DNA from 2 places in the Bacillus sp. AFS053548 genome. Region 1 is predicted to be linked to the other one. Evidence: predicted binding sites of a transcription regulator. Region 1 holds the regulator's gene; the other holds the start of a gene.
What was found. Region 1 encodes NrdR, which represses ribonucleotide reductase genes. Its sites were predicted from a motif close to AACACNATATATNGTGTT; they were not measured.
Positions count from the first base shown of each region.

Region 1 (9,225 bases):
GGTCTTTATGAAAATATAGAGGAAGTAAGTGGAGCAAAGCTTCTTCAAAATTTAAGTGAAAATAAAGATCAAGCCTTAATGAGTAAACAATTAGCGACAATTAATAAAAACTCACCAATTGAATTAACTGTAAATGACACAACGCTTCCGGAAGCCGATACGAATAAAGTAGCGGAATTTTTCAAATCTCTTGGTTTTACATCATTGTTAGCTAAATTGGATATCAAAGAATCGATTGAAGAACTAGAAGAGATTAACTATGAAGTACTAGATTCAATTGAAGAGAAACATCTAGCTAATCATTCTAGCTTAATCGTTGAAATGATCGGAGAAAATTATCATACAGAAGAAATTCAAGGATTTGGTTTTTCAAATGAAAAAGGTCATTTCTTTATTCCAACAGCTGTAGGGTTAGAGTCGGATTTATTTAAAAAATGGCTCGAGGATGAGCGTGTTTACAAGAATGTATATGATGCAAAAGGTGCTTATGTTGCACTAAAGTGGAGAGGGATTAATTTAAATGGTGTTAATTTCGACCCATTACTTGCTTCATATATATATGACCCTGCCCAGTCTAATAAAGAATTTGCTGATATTGTAAATGGTAAAATAGATTTTTCAATTCAAACCGCAGAAACGATTTATGGTAAGGGTGCAAAGCAAACTAAGCCATCAGATGAAGTTTTATCAGAATATATTGTTCGTAAAACAATTGCTATTGGCAAATTAAAAGAAACTTTAGAAGAATCATTGCGAAAAAATAGTCAATTTGAACTACTAACAGAATTAGAATTACCATTAACGTTTATTTTAGGTGATATGGAATTTGAAGGAGTAACAGTTAGAGAAGAGACTCTTCGTACGATGGGTTCAGAACTAGCTAATACCTTAAAAGAGCTTGAAGAGAATATTTATGTGTTAGCTGGTGAAAAATTCAATATTAATTCACCAAAGCAATTAGGTGTTATATTATTTGAAAAGTTAAATTTACCATCTGGTAAAAAAACAAAAACTGGTTATTCGACTTCTGCTGATGTACTTGAAAAATTAGAGGCAGAACATGAAATCATTGGATTAATTCTTCACTATCGTCAAGTAGGGAAATTAAATTCTACTTATGTAGAAGGTTTACTAAAAGTAATAAATGAATCAGATTCCAAGGTTCATACACGATTTAATCAAGTATTGGCACAAACTGGTCGTTTAAGTTCAATTGATCCTAACCTGCAAAACATTCCAATTCGTTTAGAAGAAGGTAGAAAAATTAGAAAAGCTTTTGTCGCATCTAAAAAAGACTGGCTGATCTTTGCTGCCGATTATTCTCAAATTGAATTAAGGGTATTGGCTCATATAGCACAAGACGATAATTTAATGGATGCATTTAAAAATGACTTTGATGTTCATACAAAGACCGCTATGGATGTTTTCCATGTTAGTGCTGATGAGGTAACAAGTAATATGAGAAGACAAGCAAAAGCTGTTAACTTTGGGATTGTATATGGAATTAGTGATTATGGATTATCACAAGGATTAGGTATTACAAGAAAAGAAGCGTCTATATTTATTGAAAAGTACTTTGCTAGTTTTCCAAAAGTAAAAGATTATATGTCAGATATTGTTCAAAAGGCTAAACTAGATGGCTTTGTAAGTACAATCTTAAATAGACGTCGTTATATTCCTGAAATTTCAAGCTCAAACTTTAATGTTCGTGGATTTGCTGAAAGAACAGCGATGAATACCCCAATCCAAGGTAGTGCTGCAGATATCATTAAAAAGGCTATGATTTTATTAGATGAGCGTCTTAAAGCAGAAAAACTTCAGGCAAAATTAATTTTACAAGTACATGATGAATTAATATTAGAGGCTCCGAAAGAAGAATTAGCAATTTTAGAAAAAATCGTACCAGAAGTAATGGAACATGCTGTCGAGCTAGTAGTGCCATTAAAGGTTGATTATAATTTTGGAGATTCTTGGTTTGAAGCAAAATAAATAGATAGGATGACTTTGTATGCCTGAATTACCAGAAGTTGAAACGGTCAGACGAACTTTACTGGATCTAATAGTTGGGAAAACAATCTCAACAGTAATCGTTTCATGGGGAAAAATAATAAAGAAACCTAATGAAGTAGATGAGTTTCAGATTTTACTAAAAGGTCAAACAGTAGAAAATATAAATCGTCGAGGTAAGTTTCTACTATTTCAATTAAGTGATTTTACACTTGTTTCGCATTTAAGAATGGAAGGGAAATTTCGAGTGTTCCCAGCGGAAGAACCTGTCGCACCTCATACTCATGTTCGATTCCTATTTGAAGATGGAACAGAACTTCGGTATCAAGATGTTCGTAAATTTGGCACAATGCATTTATTTAATAAAGGTGAAGAGAATGAGGGACCACCACTTGCTAAATTAGGTCCAGAGCCATTTTCCGATGAATTTACTGCTGATTATTTAAGAAAAAAGCTCGAAAATACAAACCGAAAAATTAAAGTCGTTTTATTAGATCAGGAATTAGTAGTCGGTTTAGGCAATATTTATGTTGATGAGGTTTTGTTTAGGGCTAAGATTCATCCGGAAACACCTGCATCATCATTAAAGCCTAAACAAATAAAAATACTTGCAGAATCCATTACAGCAACTTTACAAGAGGCTGTGGATTTAGGTGGAAGCACAATTCGATCTTATGTAAATTCACAAGGTCAAATAGGAACTTTTCAAGATATCATTAAAGTATATGGCAGAAAGGGTTTAGAGTGTCATAATTGCGGCCAACCAATAGAAAAAATAAAAGTTGGCGGCAGAGGTACTTCTTTTTGCCCGGTCTGTCAGCCTAAAAAAAATTAACATAAGGTTCCTTTCTTTCATACTATATCAAGAGTACGAAAGAGAGGAGCCTATTTTTATGGTAAATATGCTATCATTAATACTACTAGCATGCGCACTAAGCTTAGATAGTTGCAGTGTTGGTTTTACTTATGGACTTCGAAAAGTAAAAATTCCTTTAAAATCAATCATTACAATTGCATCTTGTTCAGGGATCATCTTAATGACATCCATGGGGATTGGGCATGCAATTACAGACTTTTTTTCACCAATAATAGCAAAAAGAATCGGAGGATTTGTACTTGTATGTATAGGTTTATGGGTACTTTTTCAATTTTACCGATCAAATAAAGGATCAAATATAGAAGAAAAGAATGAGATTGAAGATAAAGGGATTGACTGGGAATTTGAAATTCTAGGTGTAGTCGTAAAAATTTTAAAGAAGCCTACAACTGCAGACATAGATCGTTCAGGTAGTATTAATGGATTGGAAGCGATGTTACTTGGGTTTGCACTTTCTCTTGATGCCTTTGGGGCTGGTATAGGTGCATCATTACTTGGATTTTCTCCACTATTAACGGCAATCGTAACATCTACTGCAAGTGCTTTATTCTTATTATTTGGTATGAAATTAGGAAATGTGTTATCGAAAACATTGTGGCTTCAAAAGTTAACTTTTTTACCAGGTGTTTTTTTAATATTAATTGGATTAATGAAGATGTAATAAAAATTATGAAAGAGTGTATCCGAATGGGTTTATTCCATTTGGTCCTCTTTATCTAGTGTTAGGAGAATAAAAGATGGGTAAAATTTTTGGACTAACTGGTAGCATTGCAAGTGGAAAAAGTACAGTTTCCAAATTCTTAAAGGAATTAAATGTTCCAATTGTTGATGCAGACGTAATTGCAAAAGAAGTGGTTGAAATTGGACAACCTGCATATAAAAAAATTGTTGAGGCTTTCGGAAGTGAGATTCTTTTAGATTCTGGTGAAATTAATCGACCATTTCTCGGAAGTATTATTTTTAATAGTAAAGAAAAGCGCTTACAACTCAATGAAATAGTACATCCGGAAGTCAGACGTGAAATGAAAGAACAAGCTGATCGATACATAAAACAAGGTGAACCACTTGTTATTTTAGATATTCCCCTTTTATATGAGGGTAACTCAATTGAATTGGTGGAAAAAGTAATTGTAGTGTCAGTGTCGGAAGAAAATCAACTAAAGCGTTTGATGATTCGTAATGGTTTATCGAAAGAGGATGCACTTTTACGTATTGCATCCCAAATACCGGTTAAAGAAAAAGCGGCACGAGCTGACTATGTAATAAATAACAATGGTGACTTTGAGGATACAAAAAGACAAGTTAAAGACCTATTAAATAAAATTATTTCATAAAATAATGTAAATAGTTTAACCAAAATCCGAGTTATGTGTTATACTAATTGCAGGGATATAATAAACAGTATAACTTAATTGGGGGTTTACTTATGGTAAATGTAGCAATAAATGGATTTGGTCGAATTGGACGCATGGTTTTCCGTCAAGCAATTAAAAATGGAGATTATAATATCGTTGCAATTAATGCAAGTTATCCTTCTGAAACTTTAGCGCACTTAATTAAATATGATACAGTTCATGGCAAGTTTGATGGTGAAGTAATTGCAAATGCAGATCATTTAATCGTTGATGGTAAGCGTGTGGAATTAATTAGTGAAAGAAATCCTGAGTTACTTCCATGGAACGAGCTAAATGTTGATATAGTAATTGAAGCAACTGGAAAATTTAATGATGCTGAAAAAGCAAAAATGCACATTACTGCAGGAGCTCAAAAAGTAATTTTAACAGCACCTGGTAAAAATGAAGATATCACAGTAGTAATTGGCGTAAATGATGATAAATTAGACCTAGAAAATCATCATATTATTTCAAACGCATCTTGTACAACTAACTGTTTAGCGCCAGTTGTAAAAGTATTAGATGAGCAATTTGGTATTGTTAATGGATTAATGACAACTGTTCATTCATTTACAAATGATCAAAAAAATATTGATAATCCACATAAAGATTTACGTCGTGCACGTGCTTGCAGTCAATCAATTATTCCAACAACTACAGGTGCAGCAAAAGCATTATCTAAAGTACTTCCACATTTAAATGGTAAGTTACATGGTATGGCTTTACGTGTTCCTACTCCAAACGTATCACTTGTTGACTTAGTTGTTGACTTAAAGAGAGAAGTAACTGTTGAAGAAATTAATGAAGTATTTGAAACAGCTTCTAAAGGTTCAATGCACGGAATTATCGAATATTGTAACGAACCATTAGTATCAATTGATTTTAATACAAATACACACTCTGCAATTATCGATGCTCTTTCTACAATGGTAATCGATGGTACAAAAGTTAAAGTATTAACTTGGTATGATAATGAGTGGGGCTACTCAAGACGCGTAGTTGACTTAGTGTCAATCGTTGCATCTAAAATAAAAAAGCTTGAAACTGTTTAATCATTAAAATATTGTACTTATAAAAAATTGTAAACGAATACAAAAGGCTAACTAGTTTATCTGGTTAGTCTTTTTGAAGTTGTATGACATATTGAGTAATAATGTGAATTTATGACTACATAAAAGGGTGAAGTATGACTTAATATCTATGAAAGAAGAACGTTGAACTAGGATTAGAAAAAATTTTTAAGACCAGAAAAAGTTAAAAATCCTCTTAAAAGGCATGGCTTCTATTTAACTTGCTTTTCTTGTCATTCCCGCGTTTTTAAATCTGCCTGACGCAATTTCTTCACAATTAATTTAGTAAATAACAAAAAAATAAAATTTATCTTGCAATTCAAATTTAAAAAAAGTATACTAACTTTCGTGAACTTCTAAAAGTATAACTAATTACTTAAAGGGTTAGGACCTCTTTGGACTAACTTTCCCCCGTGGTAGTTGATCATACTTTCGCAATAGAAGTCATGACAAATTATTTTAAGGGGGAAATGAATATGGATACTATGGGTCGTCACGTCATTTCAGAATTATGGGGTTGTAATACAGAAAAATTAAATGATATGAAATTTATTGAGGAAACTTTTGTTGATGCTGCGTTACGCTCTGGTGCAGAAGTTCGTGAAGTTGCTTTTCACAAGTTCGCTCCTCATGGCGTTAGTGGTGTCGTAATCATTTCAGAATCACATTTAACTATTCACAGTTTTCCTGAGCATGGTTATGCAAGTATCGATGTTTACACTTGCGGTGATAGAATTGATCCGAATGTAGCTGCAAACTTTATCGCTGAAGCTTTAGAAGCTGATACTCGCGAAAACGTTGAGTTACCAAGAGGAATGGGTCCCATTCAAGTAGATAATGTAAAAGTTGTAAATGGTAACTAAAAAGAATTGAGAGAGGTGATTTTTCATCTCTCTTTTTTGTTTTTTGATATAAAGAGTATAGCATAATGCCTCATTTAGGTTACATATGGAGCGGAAACAGATGATTTAAACATTCTAGTTTCCAATACTCTATTTTGAGAATGAACTAGCTTTACATAGTGAAAAATATTTCCATTAACATAAAATAATGAAATTTCGTTGATTAAGACGAAAATAGGCTTTGTGACATTTAAGAAATAAACTTTAGTTTATTTTGAATTTGTTATAGTATAGAGTTATAATAATACGTTTAAACAATTAAGTGTTTGGAGTTGAACTATAACGATGAGATGTCCAACGTGTAACTTTAATGGGACAAGAGTACTTGATAGTAGACCAGTAGATGAAGGTCGTTCAATTAGAAGAAGACGTGAATGTGAAGAATGTCAGCATCGTTTTACAACTTTTGAGCGAGTTGAAGATAATCCTATTTTAGTTGTAAAAAAAGAGGGAGCTCGTGAAGAATTTAGTAAAGATAAGATGTTAAGAGGACTAATCAAAGCGTGTGAAAAACGCCCTGTCTCTTTATCTCAGCTAGAAGATATTATTCATAGCATTGAAAAGGAATTAAAAAATAGTGGCACTTCAGAAGTTCCAAGTGAAGTTCTAGGTGAAATGGTCATGGAGCATTTATCTAAAGTTGATGAAGTTGCATACGTACGATTTGCATCAGTTTATCGTCAATTTAAAGATATTAATGTATTCATTGATGAATTAAAAGATTTAATTAACAAAGAGCGAGGTAAAGACGAATAATACTTCGCTCTTTTGATTCAAGAAAGGAATGTTTGAATGTCTATTGATAAGCAACATTGGATGGATGTTCTACCTGCGGATCCTTATACTGTAATGGCAGCTGGGTATTTACATAATTTTCATAGGCAAGTATTGACGATGTTGTATCAACCAATAATTGGTAGTCAAGCTTTAAGTTTATATATGACGCTTTGGAGTGAATGTGAACAAACGGACCTTAATCCTAATACGTTAACACATCATTCTTTAATGCTTGGAATGAAAAGTAATTTAAAATCAATTTATGAACAAAGATTAATCCTTGAAGGAATCGGCTTACTTAAAGTTTATGAAGGATTTGAAAATAGTACAAAAAAGCTTCTATATGAGCTTCAATCTCCGCTAGATCCTCATTCTTTTTTCGAAGACCCTATCCTAAATATTTTTCTGTTTAAAACAATTGGAAAAACACAATATCAACGAACTAAAACCTTTTTTAGTAGACAGGCATTTTCGAAAGAAGGGTTTCGTGAGATTTCACGTTCATTTGATTCGGTATTCCAAGCAATTACTGTTGAGCAATTAAATGAAATTCAGCAAAGTAACGATCTTTCTACGTCACATGATCATAGAATTTTACAAGACAATCAGCCAATTAAAATATCTGTCAAAATGGAAGAGTTTGACTATGCTTTATTTTTAGATGGAATTTCAGATTCATTTGTTCCAAAAAGAGCATTTACTACAGAAGTAAAAGAAACAATTTTAAAACTTGCATTTTTATATGGAATAAATCCAATTCAAATGAAAACAATTGTTATGCGCTCATTAAATGAAGACAATAAAATCAATATTGAGACGCTTCGACTTGAAGCAAGAGACTGGTATCAATTCCAACATCATGAAGCTCTGCCTACAATTGTAGAAAAAGTTCAACCCATTCAGCATAGACTAATGATCAATGAGCAGCCATCAACTCAAGAAGAAAAATTAATTCATTGCTTCGAAACGATATCTCCTCGCAGGTACCTTAAGGAGATATCTGGTGGAGCTGAACCAAGTGAAGCAGATTTGAAAATTATCGAAGAGATTATGATTGATCAAAAGCTTCTACCTGGAGTCGCAAATGTGTTAATTGACTATGTAATGATCCGTTTAGATAAAAAGCTTTCTAGAAATTACGTAATTAAGATAGCAAGTCATTGGGCGAGAAAAGGTGTAACAACAGTTAAACAGGCTATGGATCTTGCCCGTAAAGAGTTTGAAGAAACTAAACAGAGTGCAACTGCTGCAAAAACTCGCTCAAGTAATAGACGAAATAAGACAATTCGAACTGAGATTGTACCTGACTGGCTCCAATCGAGTGAGTCGAATGATTCACAGACTGCAACGGCAACAATCAATAACCAAAATGATTCTTCGATAGATGAAGAGCGAAAACGATTAGAAAAAGAACTAGAAATGTTTAAAAATAAAAAGAAACGTTAAATGGGAGGACGCTGATGGAACCTATTCAAAACGCATTTAGTGCATTAATGAAAAATAAACAATTCCAGGACACATTTCAAAAAATGCGACAAGAAGTCCGTAGTCACCCAAAAATAATTTCATTTTTAAATGAGCATAAAAATGAAATTACGGATCAAATGATTGATAGTAGCCTAGTTAAGCTATATGAGTATATTGGACAAAGTGTCAATTGTGAAGATTGCCCATCTTTTAATGAGTGTAAAAATATGGTGCATGGTTATCATCCTCATTTGATTATTCAAGGAAAACGCATTGATGTACAATATGATCGTTGTCCAAATGGTGTGAAAAATGATAAACGCAAAAAACATGAATCATTGATAAAATGCATGTACTTACCAAAGGATATTCTTCAAGCTTCTATGTCAAACTTGTCTTTAGAAGACCCTGGCCGTTTTGAAGCAATTTCTGCTGCTAGACAGTTTATTATGAACTATGAAAAAGGAAAAATGGCTCAAGGTTTATATTTACATGGTCCATTTGGGGTTGGAAAAACGTTTATTCTTGGGGCTATAGCAAATGAACTAGCAGAGGAAGAAATAACTTCAATGCTCGTTTATTTACCAGAATTTTTACGCGAACTAAAAAGCTCTATTAGTGATGGCACATTAGAGGAAAAAATTGAGGCTGTAAAAAAAGTGGAAGTTCTAATGTTAGATGATATTGGTGCAGAGCAAATGTCTAGTTGGGCAAGAGATGAAATATTAGGT
Region 1 is NZ_NUHI01000083.1:16,853-26,077, reverse strand. Features, by position in the region: gene polA (DNA polymerase I) at 1-1,989, shown strand, start outside; gene mutM (DNA-formamidopyrimidine glycosylase) at 2,009-2,842, shown strand; gene ytaF (sporulation membrane protein YtaF) at 2,862-3,545, shown strand; gene coaE (dephospho-CoA kinase) at 3,622-4,218, shown strand; gene CN946_RS21060 (glyceraldehyde-3-phosphate dehydrogenase) at 4,311-5,330, shown strand; gene speD (adenosylmethionine decarboxylase) at 5,825-6,211, shown strand; gene nrdR (transcriptional regulator NrdR) at 6,536-7,006, shown strand; gene CN946_RS21045 (replication initiation and membrane attachment family protein) at 7,043-8,473, shown strand; gene dnaI (primosomal protein DnaI) at 8,488-9,225, shown strand, end outside.

Region 2 (9,225 bases), on a different contig from region 1:
ATTTGATACGGTATTAAAGCCATCACTTGAAACATTGGTTCATGCAAATATTTACGAAAAAACATCTGCTAGTTGTGTGCTCCATGTACATACTGTAGATAATAATGTTATTTCTGAATTATTTGGTGATGAGGGGCAGGTAGAACTTGAAAATAATGAAATGATTCATATTTTAACAAGTTCTTATTTTGAAAATAAAATAACAATTCCAATCATTGAGAATGCGCAAGACATGGAAACTTTTAAACGTGCATACACTCCATTTTTAACAAAGGATTTTGGGGCTGTTCTTGTTAGAAATCACGGGATCACTGTTTGGGGAAGAAGTCCACTAGAAACGAAGAAGTGGCTAGAAGGAATTGAATTTTTAATAAGTTATAAAGTAAAACTAATGATGATTCAAGGTCATAGATTAAAAGCAGGCAACTAAATACAATCAAAAAAAGCTGAAATAGTAGTGGTAAATAAATTCCATTACATTTCAGCTTTTTTATTTTATAATAAAATTATACTATTTTTTAAAAGTGATCATTTCTAGTCGGTTTTGCTAAATAAAATTTTTTAGAGAATACTGTATTTAAAGGAATTGAGCAATACTATTTGTTCATAGCTACTATTTACTAAACCTTAGAAAAAAGTGTCTATAGAATTTCACTTAAATCAAAATTAATCATTTTAAGCAGGATTTAATAAAAAGTCGTCTAATTTATAAGTAAGAACGATAGAAAAAAGAGCTATTTCATAAAATAAATAAACCTACTAAGTAATTTTGCTTAGTAGGTTTCATATTGTATCTATTTTAAATAATTTAGATAGAATGAATAATAGAAATTAATTCGATTATGAATGAAAAGGTTTGTTAAAAAACATCCTGTAGAAGGGAATCAGTCTAATGAATGAATATCAACTCAGCCGTTTATTATTATCTATTTCATTAAAAAGGGAAGAAATGGTATTTTTTGCGGAAACTAAAGGGTTAAACGAACATTTGACCTTAAAGGCCAGTCAAGAATTGGACGAGTTAATTATTTCATACCAAAAAAAATTGCTATCGGAATTAAATAAGTCATTTTCATTGAAATAATCTTAAGATTGATTAATAAGTGTAAAATAATAATATAGAATGAACTATGTAAAAGAAATTGAAGGGGTATTATTATGGAAGAGACAAATAGAAAAGATATAGAGCTTTCTTTAAAGCTATTTATTGTATTATCGCGAGCTCATAGAAAGATAAATGATTCTGCAAACAAATCAATTGCTAGTTTTAATTTAAATCCAACTGAATTTGCAGTGCTAGAGCTCTTGTATCATAAAGGGAATCAACCACTTCAACATATTGGAGAAAAAATATTAATTGCAAGTGGCAGTATTACTTATGTTGTAGATAAACTTGAGAAAAAGGGTCTAGTTTATCGAAATCCTTGTAGTGCAGATCGTCGCGTAATTTATGCAGAAATAACTGAAAGTGGAAATAAACTGATGGAAGAAATCTTTCCTGTGCACGAAGAATTTTTACATGAGCAAATGAGTGATTTATCTAATGAAGAAAAAAATTTCCTAATTCACTTATTGAAGAAAATTGGATACCATGGATCTAACTAAAAAAGCTCTCATTTAATGGAGCTTTTTTTATTTTTAATCAATTATCCTTTAAAAACTACTTTTTATGCTGCTAAAAAACTAGTTCTTCTGTAATACAATTTTTAGGTTCTAAGTAAATAATTTTTAAATTTTCAGAAATTTATTTAGTTTTAGGTTTTTTTACAGGAAGTTTTTTTATATAATAGCAATATCACAAAAAATGGAGGGATTAACATGGGTTTTCAAGATTACCAGTATTCTAGACCAAATATTAAGAACCTTGGGGAACAATTTAAACGTTCACTACAAAATTTTTATGATGCTTCAACGGTCTACGAACAAGAATTAGCAATGAATGAAATCAATGATTTAAGAAATGAATTTTCAACAATGGAAAATTTATGTGCAGTTCGCCATTCAGTTGATACAAACGATAAGTTTTATGAGGATGAGCAAGCGTTTTTTGATGAGAACACTCCAATTGTTCAGTCATATGGGCAACAATATTATAAAGCATTAATCGGTTCTCCGTTTAGAGAGCAACTTGAAGAAAAATATGGCCATCAATTATTTGCTTTAGCGGAGTGTGAAGTGAAAATTCTAAGTGAAGAAGTAATTCCGGATTTACAGGAAGAAAATAAACTTACGACTGAATACGCTAAGTTAGTAGCGGCTGCTAAACTTCCGTTTTATGGTGAAGTGAAAACGTTAGCACAAATTTCAGCACATTTCGAGGATAAAGATCGAGAGGTTAGAAAGACAGCTTACGATACATACTTTGGATACTTCTCGGAGAATCAAGATAAATTTGATGAGATTTACGATAAATTAGTAAAAATCCGTACTCGTATTGCAAACAAGCTTGGTTTCTCAAACTTTATTGAACTAGGATATGCTCGTATGATGAGAACGGATTACGATGCAAATGATGTTAAGAAGTTTAGAGAGCAAGTTCTTGAAACAATTGTTCCAATCGCTACCGAATTAAGAGAACGACAAGCTAATCGAATTGGTGTAGAACAACTTTATTACTATGACGATAAATTCGAATTTGTAACGGGTAATGCAACACCTAAAGGTAATCCTGAATGGATTATTGAGAATGGTAAAAAAATGTATGATGAATTATCGAAAGAAACAAGTGAATTTTTCAATTTTATGTTAAAGGAAAATTTGCTAGACTTAGTTGCTAAGGAAGGAAAACAAGGTGGGGGATATTGTACTTATATTCCAAACTATAAAGCTCCTTTTATTTTCTCGAATTTCAACGGAACATCTGGTGACATTGACGTATTAACACATGAAGCTGGTCATGCATTCCAGGTTTATGAAAGTCGAAAATTTGAAACACCTGAGTATAACTGGCCAACTTTTGAGGCGTGTGAGATTCATTCAATGAGTATGGAATTTTTCACATGGCCTTGGCAAGAAGAATTCTTTAAGGAAGATACACAAAAATATTATTTTACACATTTAAGTAGTGCAGTTACTTTTATTAGTTATGGTGTGGCAGTAGATGAATTCCAGCATGAAATCTACGCAAATCCTGATTTAACACCTGAGGAACGCCACGGACTTTGGAAGAGCATAGAAGAAAAATATTTACCTCATCGAGCAAATGATGGAAATAGTTATTTAGAAAAAGGTGGTTTATGGCAAAGACAAGGGCATATTTACCAATCACCATTCTATTATATTGACTATACATTAGCTCAAATTTGTGCGTTACAATTCTGGAATAAAATGCATGAAGACCGAAATTCAGCTTGGTCCGATTATGTTGGACTATGCCAATTAGGTGGCAGTAAATCATTTTTAGGCTTAGTTAAAGAGGCTAAACTTGAATCTCCATTTAATGATGGCTGTATTGAGGAAACACTAGAACCTGTTAGGAAATGGCTAGCAGGAGTTAACGATCAAAATTTATAATGAATTACTCCGACTTTTTAAAGGTCGGAGTTTTTATATGGGTAGAAAAGATGAAGATATGATTCTTGTGAAGTTCAAATAACAATGAAACCAAAAAGAGAAAGAAGTATTTTCTTTCTCTTTTTGACTTGTTGGAAAAAGTGGTCGTCAATTAATCAAGTAATGCCTGCTACGAGTATGGCATTTTTACTTTGATATTAACCATTTATCAGCAAAGTATTTTCAGTCAACCCTAACTTAAGGATTGTCATGCTTCTTTGTTTTTAAGTAAAGAACAGTTCATTAACAACTGGAATAAATATTAGCATTAATAAAGTCGAAATAAGTGTACCACTAGACGTTTTAATGTTAAGGGTGGTAAAGGAGCTATTGAAGCAAATGCGGTCATTAATTTAGGTTTTAGACGTGTTTTTACCTCCCTCGATGATTGCTAGGCGAAGAGGTAGTCTTTTTTCTTTTGTACGATCCATTGATATTGAAGAACTATTTTAGGTCGTTATGCATTTAAGGGTGCCACTTGAAGAAAAAGTAGAAAAAATTCTAGTTTGGTGCGGTAAAGTCTTCCTTTCTATATATAGTGGTAAAATGATAAAAGAATATAAACGGAATTTCCAAACTTTTTATGGTGTTTTTTCTCTAAGAAAGAAAAATGTTAATTTCAACTCTGGTATGCTCGCTTTAAAATACAAGAAAAAGATCTAAAAGTCCTATACGATTTTCTTGTTCAAATCTTCTAAAAATAATTAACATAGATTTTCATTTTTTGTGAAATGATAAGATGGCAAGAAACTCATTAATTTTAGGAGGTATGAAAATGACAAAATCAAAAAAAGAAAAGGAACGATTTTGGAATGAAAGAAAGTCGAACCATCAGCCACATGATAAAGTAAAATCGTTTAAAGAATTGGACAAAGAAACAAAATAGCCATCTCCTTTACTAAAGAGTGATTGGTACTAGATTTTTTTCGTGAAGATCACTTATCATTTTCATTTGTAATCATAAAAAAAAGTCCCGTGATATACACGGGACCTGAGACTGATTTGGTAAAGAATTCTAATAAAATTTTAATAGAATCGAAATCTATGTAGTTCGAACCTTTTAAAATATGAATATAAGCAGAATCTACTATTTTAAAACTATTCTGCTGTTTTTAGTATTTTATAATTTTTATGATTTACGACTGTTAGCGCTTCCATTTCTAAATCTCTGAAGTTTTCCATTATGGATATGTCAACAATGACAGAATTTTTATTTACTTTTTGTACTCTACCTTTCAATCCCTGTTTAAACTCAATGATATTTCCTGCTTCTGCAATTTTCATGAGCATATCTCCTAACAAAGTTTTGATTTGACACCTTCTATAATGCATGAAAACGGTTTAAAGGTAAAGAGAAAATTGAAATTTTTTTACAATTTTGTCTTTTTTCATAAAAAATTATGTTTAAAAACCTTTTGAAAGGCAAAAATGGTTGTAGCACTTTCAGGAGGTTAGTTTGTTGAAAGAATGGTTTGAAGAGTTTGAAGTAGAAATTTCTAATGAAATTAAAAATTTGGTTAGTAGTAATACTCTTATAGGTGATCCAATTTTATTTTTTGAAAACATTATTTTAGTACCATTTTTTGAGATGATTTTAGCGCTAGGCGAAGCTCATTCATCATACGAGTTTGCGAGTATTGGAACAGGAGTAGAAGTAATTCCTAAAGCATTCTTAGTTTTAAAAGATGGAAAAAGTGAAGTAATTTTAGTAAATAATAAAAATATGAATTTAGCTGTTACAGAAAAAATTCTTGATGTAACTATTTAGTTTCCATTAAGAACATTCTTTGTTAATGTTAGGTTTGAAGTTTATTTCTTGTAGCGATCAAAAAATCGATCAAAATAATAAAGGGTGATTATATGGAACAAAATGAATTTATCAATTTGATTGATCAGCTAGTTAAAGGTGAGATTTCAGAAATTAGTGTTACAAAAGATGATTTTTTAGCATTTAGACAAATAATTGTTCATCGGGAGGACTTTAAGCACTTTCGTGGGATTGCTCAGCATGGAGGCCATGTAATTTATACATACTTGGAAGAAGCTAGAAGTTAACAGTTTTTGTTAAAATCTAAAGCAAAAATAATATTATTTTAATCGAGTACTCATTAAAAGTTTGCGAAAAAAAAAAGTTTTTTTAGCTTTTTTTCTTATTTCGCAAGGTGTTAATGAGTACTTATTTTGTGAAAATGTTATGACCTCATTTGACAAAAAAATCGTTTTACACTTTATTGCACTCTTCTCCATAATTTGTTAAATTTCATATATTGTTTTATTTCGAGACATATTGTCGAAATGTTTATTTTCTAAATTTAGTATCTATATGTTGTGTTTGTTCTAAAAAGGTAATACAATATGTAGGTATATAATATAAGTATTTTCAATATTCTTACATATTAACGAGGGTGATAATATGGTGATAGTTTACAGTTCAATGACTGGCAATGTTAAGCGATTTGTCAATAAAGTTAGAATGCCGTCAATCCAAATAAAAGATGGACTAAAAATTGAAGTACCGTATATTCTCGTAACCTATACTACAGGATTTGGTAACGTACCTGAAAACGTAAGTACTTTTTTGGAGAGTAATTCGGAGTATTTAAAAGCAGTTAGTGCAAGTGGTAATAAAAACTGGGGAGATTCTTTTGCAGCAAGTGCAGATAAAATAGCATCAGACTATCAAGTTCCAGTGTTATCAAAGTTTGAACTGTCAGGGACAAGTCGAGATGTACAATATTTTATTGAGGGAGTGGAAAAGCTTGAGACATATTGAGCTGAATAATGAATTGACGATTAAAAAAGATGGTTTTTTTGATCTCGCAAAAGATAAAGAAGCGCTTCTTTGTTTCTTAAAAGAAGTTGAAGATAAAAAGATTCAGTTTTCTTCCTTAAAAGAACGCTTAAACTATATGATACAAGAAAACTACTATTATAATGTTGAGATAGATTACTCCTTTGATGAAATAGAAAAATTATATGAGTTAGTATACAATGCTGGATTCACTTTTCAATCATATATGGCTGCATCAAAATTCTTTAAAGATTACGCATTAAAAACAAATGATGGAAAGCATTATTTAGAAGGATATGAAGATCGAATTGCGATCGTTGCACTATATTTAGGAAGAGGCAATATTGAAAAAGCATTGAAATTAGCAAAAATGATGATTCAACAAAACTATCAGCCAGCTACTCCAACTTTCTTAAATGCTGGAAGAAGTAGAAGAGGCGAATTGGTGTCATGTTTCTTACTAGAAATGGACGATAGTTTAAATTCAATCGGATTTCAAATTAATACAGCAATGCAGTTGTCAAAAATCGGCGGTGGTGTTGCACTAAATCTATCAAAACTTAGAGCACGTGGAGAGCAAATTAAAGAAATTGATAACGCTGCAAGTGGTGTTGTTCCTGTTATGAAGCTATTAGAAGATTCATTTTCATATGCTAACCAGCTTGGACAACGTAAAGGTGCTGGTGCAACCTATTTAAATATTTTCCACTGGGACGTAGTTGAATTTCTTGATACAAAAAAAATCAATGCCGATGAGAAGAGTAGAATTCAGTCACTATCAATCGGTTTAATTGTTCCAAATAAATTCTTTGAACTAGCAGAAAAAAATGAACCATTCTATGTATTCGCACCATATACAGTGTATAAAGAGTATGGCATTCATTTAGATGATTTTGATATAGATGAAAGATATGAAGAGTTAGTAAATAATGAGCGTATTAAAAAGAAAAGACTAGACTTAAATGCTCGAGATCTTTTAGTAAAAATTGCTGCGATTCAGTTAGAATCTGGTTATCCATATTTAATGTATAAAAGTAATGCTAATCAGCAGCATGCATTAAAGGATATTGGCGAAATAAAAATGTCTAATTTGTGTACAGAAATTTTTCAACTCCAAGAAACATCAGTCATCAATAACTATGGTGAAGAAGATTCGATCAAACGTGATGTGAATTGTAATTTAGGATCATTAAATATTGTAAACGTAATGGAAAATAAAGCGATCAGAGAATCTGTACATGTTGGAATTGAGGCATTAACAGCTGTAACAGATATGACGGAAATAGAGAATGCACCTACAGTGAAAAAGGCAAATGAAGAACTTCATTCAGTTGGTCTAGGTGCAATGAATTTGCATGGATTTTTAGCGAAAAATGGAATTTCATATGAAAGTGCTGAGGCAAAAGATTTTGCGAATACATTCTTTATGATGGTAAACTTTCATTCTATTGAAAAAAGTATGCTAATCGCTAAAGAAACTGGTAAAACGTTTAAGGATTTTGAAAAGAGTGAATATGCTAAAGGTACTTATTTTGAAAAGTATACTTCAAAATCATTTGAACCTAAAACAGATAAGGTAAAGGAATTATTTAATGGAATCTATATCCCAAATGAATTTGACTGGGTTACATTAAGTAAGCAAGTACAAGCGTATGGTTTATATAACAGTTATCGTTTAGCAATCGCGCCTACACAATCGATTAGCTATATTCAAAATGCTACTTCATCAGTTATGCCGATTGTAAATGTTATTGAATCTAGAACTTACGCAAATTCAACAACTTATTATCCGATGCCATATTTATCAAAAAATAGTTTCTGGTATTATAAATCAGCTTATGATATTAACCAATTTAAATTAATCGACTTAATTGCTGAAATTCAGCAGCATGTCGATCAAGGTATTAGTACAATCTTATATGTAAACAGTGATATCTCAACACGAGAGCTTGCTAGATACTATATTTATGCTAATAAAAAAGGATTAAAGAGTTTATATTACACACGTACTCGTAAATTGAGTGTAGAAGAATGTATAAGTTGTTCAGTATAAAATAGGAGTATTGGACTTTAGTATATAAAGAGTTCAATAGTCTAAACCTGAATCTAAATTAAATTACTTAATGATCTAAAATGAAAAGCTCGAATATAGAATGCTTTATGCATATTGTTCTATATCATCGAGCTTTCTTTATGATTAGGGGGAAATATGAATGAAAGCTGTTAACTGGAATAAAAAAGAAGATGATTTTAGTTTAGTGTTTTGGAAGCAAAATCTTTCGCAGTTTTGGACTGAAGAAGAAATTGTCGTTTCATCTGATAAAAATACTTGGAATACATTATCAAAAGAGGAACAATCAGCATTTAAAAAGGTTTTGGGTGGTCTAACATTATTAGATACTAAGCAAGGCGGAGAAGGAATGCCTTTAATCTTAGTTCATCTTAAAAATTTACAAGCTAAAAGTGTACTAGCATTTATGGGTGCTATGGAAGAAGTACATGCAAAAAGCTATTCACATATTTTTACAACTCTTGCTACAGAAGATGAAATTGAAGATTTGTTTAAATGGGTGGACGAGCATCCAATTTTAACAAAAAAATCGGAATTAATTTCTTCTTATTATTTAAATCTATTAAAGCGTGATGTTTCGGATGAAGAGTTATACATGGCAATGGTTGCAAGTGTATTTTTAGAAAGTTACTTATTTTATAGTGGATTTTTCTTCCCGTTATACTTAGCAGGTCAAGGTAAAATGACTGCTAGTGGTGAGATTATTAATCTAATTTTACGTGATGAAAGTATTCACGGTGTATTTGTAGGACTATTAGCTCAACAAATTTATGATCAATTTACTGATGAACAAAAAACTCGACTTTACAAT
Region 2 is NZ_NUHI01000026.1:390,153-399,377, reverse strand. Features, by position in the region: gene mtnB (methylthioribulose 1-phosphate dehydratase) at 1-430, shown strand, start outside; gene CN946_RS15395 (aspartyl-phosphate phosphatase Spo0E family protein) at 893-1,084, shown strand; gene CN946_RS15390 (MarR family winged helix-turn-helix transcriptional regulator) at 1,159-1,605, shown strand; gene CN946_RS15385 (M3 family oligoendopeptidase) at 1,819-3,513, shown strand; gene CN946_RS23835 (DUF6254 family protein) at 4,328-4,438, shown strand; gene CN946_RS15375 (YkvS family protein) at 4,651-4,836, opposite strand; gene CN946_RS15370 (spore germination protein GerW family protein) at 5,012-5,320, shown strand; gene CN946_RS15365 (hypothetical protein) at 5,413-5,607, shown strand; gene nrdI (class Ib ribonucleoside-diphosphate reductase assembly flavoprotein NrdI) at 5,966-6,325, shown strand; gene nrdE (class 1b ribonucleoside-diphosphate reductase subunit alpha) at 6,312-8,396, shown strand; gene nrdF (class 1b ribonucleoside-diphosphate reductase subunit beta) at 8,557-9,225, shown strand, end outside.
Region 2: a site for NrdR is predicted at 5,868-5,885, ahead of nrdI (class Ib ribonucleoside-diphosphate reductase assembly flavoprotein NrdI). Genes of this name have one in related genera too.